2 regions of the Micromonospora sp. NRRL B-16802 genome follow, and region 2 is predicted to be linked to the other one. Evidence: predicted binding sites of a transcription regulator. Region 2 holds the regulator's gene; the other holds the start of a gene.
What was found. The regulator HrcA, encoded in region 2, represses chaperone genes, less so after heat shock. The targets are predictions, from matches to a motif close to GGTTNGCACNCTCNNNNNGAGNGTGCNAACC.
Positions count from the first base shown of each region.

Region 1: a site for HrcA is predicted at 1,725-1,755, ahead of groES (co-chaperone GroES). Genes of this name have one in related genera too.

Region 1 covers NZ_LGEB01000110.1:258,794-262,300, forward strand. Annotated here, with positions in the region: gene groL (chaperonin GroEL) at 1-1,206, opposite strand, end outside; gene groES (co-chaperone GroES) at 1,277-1,591, opposite strand; gene ADK66_RS28100 (methyltransferase domain-containing protein) at 1,893-3,089, shown strand; gene ybaK (Cys-tRNA(Pro) deacylase) at 3,100-3,507, shown strand, end outside.
Region 2 covers NZ_LGEB01000061.1:61,924-65,430, forward strand. Annotated here, with positions in the region: gene ADK66_RS16220 (DUF4870 domain-containing protein) at 54-737, opposite strand; gene hrcA (heat-inducible transcriptional repressor HrcA) at 949-1,971, shown strand; gene dnaJ (molecular chaperone DnaJ) at 2,045-3,190, shown strand; gene ADK66_RS16235 (16S rRNA (uracil(1498)-N(3))-methyltransferase) at 3,192-3,507, shown strand, end outside.

The DNA of each region.
Region 1 (3,507 bases), on a different contig from region 2:
CTTGGTCGCCGCGATGGCGTCCTCGATGCGGTGCTTGCGCTCCTTCATCTCGACCTCGGTCGCCGCGCCAACCTTGATCACGGCGATACCGCCGGAGAGCTTCGCGAGCCGCTCGGCCAGCTTCTCCCGGTCCCAGTCGGAGTCGGAGGCCTCGATCTCCTTGCGGATCTGGGACACCCGGTCCTCGACGTCGGCCTTCTGGCCGCCGCCGTCGACGATCGTGGTGTTCTCCTTGTCGACCACGACGCGCCGAGCGGTGCCCAGCACCTCAAGGCCAACCTGGTCGATCTTGTAGCCCAGCTCCGGGGCGACCAGTTCGGCGCCGGTGGAGATGGCGATGTCCTGGAGCAGCGCCTTGCGCCGGTCACCGAAGCCCGGGGCCTTCACCGCGCAGACCTTGAGGGTCTTGCGCAGCGAGTTGACCACGAGGGTGGAGAGCGCCTGGCCCTCCACGTCCTCGGCGATGATCAGCAGCGGCTTGCTGTTCTGGAGGACCTTCTCCAGCAGCGGCAGCAGCTCCTCGATCGCGGAGATCTTCTGCGTGGTGACCAGGATGTAGGCGTCCTCGAGGACGGACTCCTGGCCCTCCAGGTCGGTGACGAAGTTGGGCGAGATGAAGCCCTTGTCGAACTGGAGACCCTCGGTCACCTCCAGCTCGGTGGTGAGCATCGAGCCCTCTTCGACGGTGATGACGCCGTCGCGGCCGACCCGCTCCATCGCCTCGGCGATCAGCTCGCCGATCGTGGAGTCCTGCGCGGAGATCGTGGCAACGTTCGCGATCGCCTTCTGGTCGGCGACCTCGACGGCCCGACCGAGCAGCGCCTCGGAGATCTTGGTGGCTGCCGCGTCGACGCCCCGCTTGAGGCCAGCCGGGTTGGTGCCGGCGGTCACGTTGCGCAGGCCCTCACGGACCATCGCCTGCGCCAGCACGGTCGCGGTGGTGGTCCCGTCGCCGGCGACGTCGTTGGTCTTGGTCGCCACCTCCTTGACCAGCTGCGCGCCGAGGTTCTCGTAGGGGTTGGTGAGCTCGATCTCCTTGGCGATGGTCACACCATCGTTGGTGATCGTCGGCGCACCGAATTTCTTGTCCAGGACGACGTTGCGCCCGCGCGGGCCGAGGGTGACCTTGACCGCGTCAGCGAGGGCGTTGACACCGTGCTCCAGCAGGTGTCGGGCGTCGTCCGAGAAGCTCAGGATCTTCGCCATAAATGTCCCTTCGAAGCGACGTTGCCCCGGCCCGGCGAGCCGGACCGGGGCAACGACACTGATCGGTTGCTTACTTCTCGATGACCGCGAGGACGTCGCGGGCGGAGAGCACCAGGTACTCTTCGCCGGCGTACTTGACCTCGGTGCCGCCGTACTTCGAGTAGAGGACGGTGTCGCCGACCTGCACGTCAACCGGAACCCGGTTGCCGTTGTCGTCGACGCGCCCCGGGCCCACAGCGAGGACGGTGCCCTCCTGCGGCTTCTCCTTGGCGGTGTCGGGGATCACGATGCCCGACGCCGTGGTGGTCTCAGCCTCGTTCGCCTGGACCACGATGCGGTCCTCGAGCGGCTTGATCGCAACCTTGGTCGCGGTAGTCACGGGCATACCCTCCTGGGGTACTGGTTTCGTTACCGGCCGGCGGGGCCGGCCAGCGTCAATTGCCACATGCCACCGGGCGGGGCCGTCGTCGCGGGTGCCGGTCCGCCTGGCGTTGCGCACCCGGGTCGCGAGACCCGGAAGCTGGCACCCTCGGGGTGAGAGTGCTAATCGCAGGTTATTCCGTGGCTGGCACTCCGTCAAGGAGAGTGCCAACGCACGGCCTGTCGTGTCGCCACAATCTCGGCGCGCCGGCGTCGGTCATCAACCCGGACCGGCCGCCACTGCCGCTGGTCGGGACAATGCTCGGGTGAATCTCGATCAGCTGGCTGCGCTGCGTACCCCCGAGGGGTCGGCCGCACTCGCGGCGGCGGCCGGGCTGGCCGGCGGCGACCCGCTGGCGGCGGCGTCGGCCCTTCGATCGGCCGGGGTGCCACCCACGCTCGCGGCGGCGGCGCTCACCCAGGCGGAGCTGCGCCACCGGGCGGTCGGCAAGTTCGGCCCGGCCGCCGCCGGGATGTTCCTCACCCGCGCCGGCCTGGAGCAGGCCACCCGCCGGGTCGTCGCGGACCGCCGCGCCGAACGGCTGCACGCGGCCGGCGTCCGCACGCTGGCCGACCTGGGTTGCGGCCTCGGCGCCGACGCGCTCGCCGCCGCCCGCGCCGGCATCCGGGTGTACGGGGTGGAGGCCGACCCGGTGACCGCCGAGATGGCAGCCGCCAACGCCGCAGCGGCGGGGCTGGCCGAGCGCTTCACTGTCGAGTGCGGCGACGCCACAGCGTTCGACGTCTCCCGGGTCGACGGCGTCTTCTGCGACCCGGCCCGGCGTCGGGCCGGCACCGGCCGTCGGATCTTCGACCCGCGTGCCTACTCACCACCGTGGGACTTCGTGACCGGGCTTGCCGAACGGGTGCCCCGCACTGTGGTGAAGGTGGCGCCGGGGTTGGATCACGCGCTCATCCCGCCCGGCGCGGAGGCGGAGTGGGTGAGCGTGGACGGCGACCTCGTCGAGGCGGCGCTCTGGTGCGGCGAACTGGCCCGGGAGCCCCGCCGCGCCACCGTCCACCGCCAGGAGGGCGCCGGGTTCCGCCGCCACGAGCTGACCGGCTCGGGTGCCGTCGAGGCCCCGGTCGGGCCACCACGCCGCTACCTGTACGACCCGGACGCGGCGGTGGTACGCGCGCACCTCATCGCCGAGCTGGCCGGTGAGCTGGACGCCACCCTCGGCGACCCGAGCATCGCCTACCTCTACGGCGACCAGCCGACCCGCACCCCGTACGCGCGCTGCCTGGAGGTCACCGACGTGCTGCCGTTCTCGCTCAAGCGCCTGCGGGCGCTGCTGCGGGACCGCAGGGTGGGGCGGGTGGAGATCCTCAAGCGGGGTTCGGCGCTCACCCCGGAACAGCTCCGCAAGGATCTGCGGCTGGCCGGCGACCAGGCGGCGAGCCTGGTGCTGACCCGGGTGGCCGGGTCGCCGACGGTGCTTGTCTGCCGGCCTGTCGACTAGGTTCTCAGGCGTGGCGGGACAGGGCACTCCGGCGACGGCACTGCTGGTCAAGCATGGCGTCGCGCATCGCATCCATCCGTACCAGGTGTCTCCGGACGCGCCGAACTATGGCGCGCTGGTGGCGGCGGCGCTCGGTGTGGCACCGGAGCGGGTGTTCAAGTCGTTGGTGACCGAGGTCGACGGTGCGCTCACGGTGGCAGTCGTTCCGGTCACCGGAGAACTGGACCTCAAGGCTCTCGCCGCCGCTGCCGGAGGCAAGCGGGCGACGCTCGCCGACCGGTCGGTCGCCGAGCGGGCCACGGGCTACGTACGGGGCGGTATCAGCCCGCTCGGGCAGCGTCGGCGGCTGCCCACGGTGCTTGACGAGTCCGCACTGGACCTGCCGACGATCTACGTCTCCGCTGGCCGGCGCGGTCTG
Region 2 (3,507 bases):
TGCCCCGGCCGGCGACGGTGCGCCGGACCGGCCGGGGGAGCGGCCGGCCCGGATCACTTGATGAAGTTGGCCGACATCGGGTAGCGGTAGGACGCGCCCTCGTTGGCCTTCATGCCGGCGATGATCCCGAACAGGATCTGGATCACCACTACCGCGATGCTGGGCAGGAAGAGCAGGCACCAGCTCACGAAGAGCAGCACGAACGCGATGATCGACCAGAGGATCTGGAAGTTGAGCGCGGCCAGGGCCTGCGCCCGTACGGTCGGCGACTGGTTGCCGCGGACCAGGTAGGCGATGAGCGGGGCCACGAAGCCCAGCGGACCGAAGCTGATCAGCGCGCCGGCGGCACCGCCGAAGTGCGCGACAAGCGCCCAGGTCTTGTCCTCGTTGTTGGCGTAGCCGCCGCCGGGGGCGCCGTATGCGCCGCCCGTCGGATAGCCGCCGGTGGGGCCACCCGGCGGGTAGCCACCGGGCGGGGGATAGCCGCCACCTGGGGGATAGTCGCCGGGCGGGGGATACCCACCCGGCGGAGGGTAGCCACCTGACGGCGGTTGGTCACCGGTGGGCGGCGGATAACCGCCGGCCGGGGGATAGCCGCCCGAGCCAGGTGCCCCGGACAGTGGTGCGGTGGGCGGCTCGGCCGAGTAGGGCGAGCCGGGGGCCGCCGGCGGGGAGGTCGGCTCCGGCGGATAGCCGCCAGGGTCTCCCGCGCCGGGTGGGCGAGGTGGTTCAGTCATGGTGTCACGGTAGGGGTGGCGGGCAACGCCGCACCAGAGCGACACCGCCGAGCCGACAGGCTGAACGGCCAACAGGGTACGAACAGCGACGCCCTTGATCATCGCGTCGGCGGGCGCGCCGACGTAGACTGGCACTCGTTACAGTCGAGTGCCAGGCGGCCCACCGGCCCCGTTCGGGTCGGTGGCCGACGTGCGACAGGAGGTGCGGAGGATGGGTCTGGACGACCGGAAGCTCGCCGTGCTCCGCGCCATCGTCGAGGACTACGTCTCCACGCAGGAGCCGGTCGGCAGCAAGGCGCTGGTCGAGCGTCACCAGCTCGGTGTCTCCCCGGCCACGGTCCGCAACGACATGGCCGTGCTGGAGGAAGAGGGCTACATCCGGCAGCCGCACACCAGCGCCGGGCGGGTGCCCACCGACCGTGGCTACCGGCTGTTCGTCGACAGGCTGTCCCGCGTCAAGCCGCTCAGCCCGGCCGAGCGCCGGGCCATCGAGCGGTTCCTTGTGGGCGCTGTCGACCTCGATGACGTGGTGCACCGCACAGTCCGGCTGCTCGCCCAGCTGACCCGCCAGGTGGCCGTCGTGCAGTACCCGAGCCTGGCCCGCTCCTCGGTGCGGCACCTCGAACTGGTGCCGATCTCCACCACCCGGCTGATGCTCGTCATGATCGCCGACACCGGCCGTGTCGAGCAGCGGCTCGTGGAGCTGCCCGGTCCGGTGCCCGCCGACGACGTCACCGACCTGCGCCGGATGATCAACGAAAAGCTCGCCGGTGAGCGGCTGTCCGACACCCCGCCGCTGGTGCAGGCGCTGGTCGAGGAGGTGCCGGCCGAGCTGCGTCCGGCAATGGCCACCCTCGCCTCCGTCCTGCTGGAGACGCTCGTCGAGCGGCACGAGGAACGCATCGCGCTTGCCGGCACCGCAAACCTCACCCGGGGCGGCCTGCTCGACTTCCAGGGCTCACTGAGGCCGATCCTCGAAGCCCTGGAAGAGGAGGTCGTGCTGCTCAAGCTCATCGGCGAGACCGAGCCGAGCACGACCCGGGTGCTGATCGGCGACGAGAACGAGTTCGACAACCTGCGCGCCGCCTCGGTGGTGAGCACGGGATACGGCCCGGGCAGCACAATCGTCGGCGGTCTCGGGGTGCTGGGGCCGACCCGGATGGACTACCCCGGCACCATCGCCACGGTGCGCGCCGTGGCACGCTACGTGGGCGAGCTGCTGGCCCAGAACTGACAAGTCAGGGCCGACGGCCGGCTGCGGCCGCCGGTCGGCGCAACGCGAGACGAACATGAGGACACGGAACGCAGTGGCCAGGGACTACTACGGCATCCTCGGTGTCAGCCGGGAAGCCTCCGATGACGAGATCAAGCGCGCCTACCGCAAGTTGGCGCGCCAGTTCCACCCGGACGTCAATCCGGACCCGGAGGCTCAGGAGAAGTTCAAGGACATCAACGCCGCGTACGAGGTCCTCTCGGACGACCGCAAGCGGCAGATCGTCGACCTGGGTGGCGACCCGCTCGCCCCGGGCGGCGGTGGCGCCGGCGGTCCGGGTGGCCCGGGCGGGGCCGGCCCGTTCGTCGGATTCCAGGACATCATGGACGCGTTCTTCGGCGGCGCGGCGGGCGGTGCCCGTGGCCCCCGCCCACGGACCCGTCCGGGCTCCGACGCGATCCTGCGACTCGAACTGGACCTGCACGAGACGGCGTTCGGCGTCGAGGCCCCGATCACCGTCGACACGGCTGTGCTCTGCACCACCTGCTCGGGCGCCGGCACGGCAGCCGGCACCCACCTGGCCACCTGCGAGGCGTGCGCCGGTCGGGGCGAGGTGCAGTCGGTGCAGCGCACCTTCCTCGGCCAGGTGGTCTCCGCCCGGCCGTGCACCGTCTGCCAGGGCTACGGCACCACGATCCCGCACCCCTGCCCCACCTGCGCCGGCGACGGCCGGGTGCGTACCCGACGCTCGCTGACCGTCAAGATCCCGGCCGGCGTCGAGGACGGCATGCGGATTCGCCTCGCCCAGCAGGGTGAGGTCGGCCCCGGCGGTGGCACCGCCGGTGACCTCTACGTCGAGATCCACGAGCGGCCACACGACGTCTACTCGCGCAAGGGTGACGACCTGCACTGCCGGGTCACCGTGCCGATGACCGCCGCCGCCCTGGGCACCCGCCTCACCATCAAGACCCTCGACAGCGAGGAGACCGTCGACGTCAAGGCCGGCACCCAGCCGGCCAGCACGCTGCGGTTGCGCGCCCGTGGTGTGCCGCACCTGCGCGGCACCGGCCGGGGCGACCTCTACGTGCACCTCGACGTCCGGACGCCGACCAAGCTCGACCCGGACCAGGAGCGAATGCTGCGCGACTTCGCCAAGACCCGGGGTGAGGAGGTCGCCGAGCTGACCAAGCAGGGCGGCTTCTTCTCCCGGATGCGCGACGCGTTCAACGGGCACGCCTGAGGTGTCCGCGCCGCTGTTCCTGGTCGAGGCGCTGCCCACCGGCGACGCGCTGATCCTGGACGGCCCGGAGGGGCACCACGCCGCCACAGTGCAGCGGCTGCGCGTCGGCGAGGAGTTGCTGCTCGCCGACGGTCGAGGCGGCACGGCCGCCGCCGTGGTCACCGCCGTCGGCAGGGGCGTCCTGGAGGTCGCCGTCACCTCCCGGGGGTACGCGGACGCGCCCGTACCCCGGCTGGTGACAGTGCAGGGCATCGCCAAGGGCGACCGAGGTGAGCTGGCAGTGCAGGCGATGACCGAGGTCGGTGTGGACGAGATCG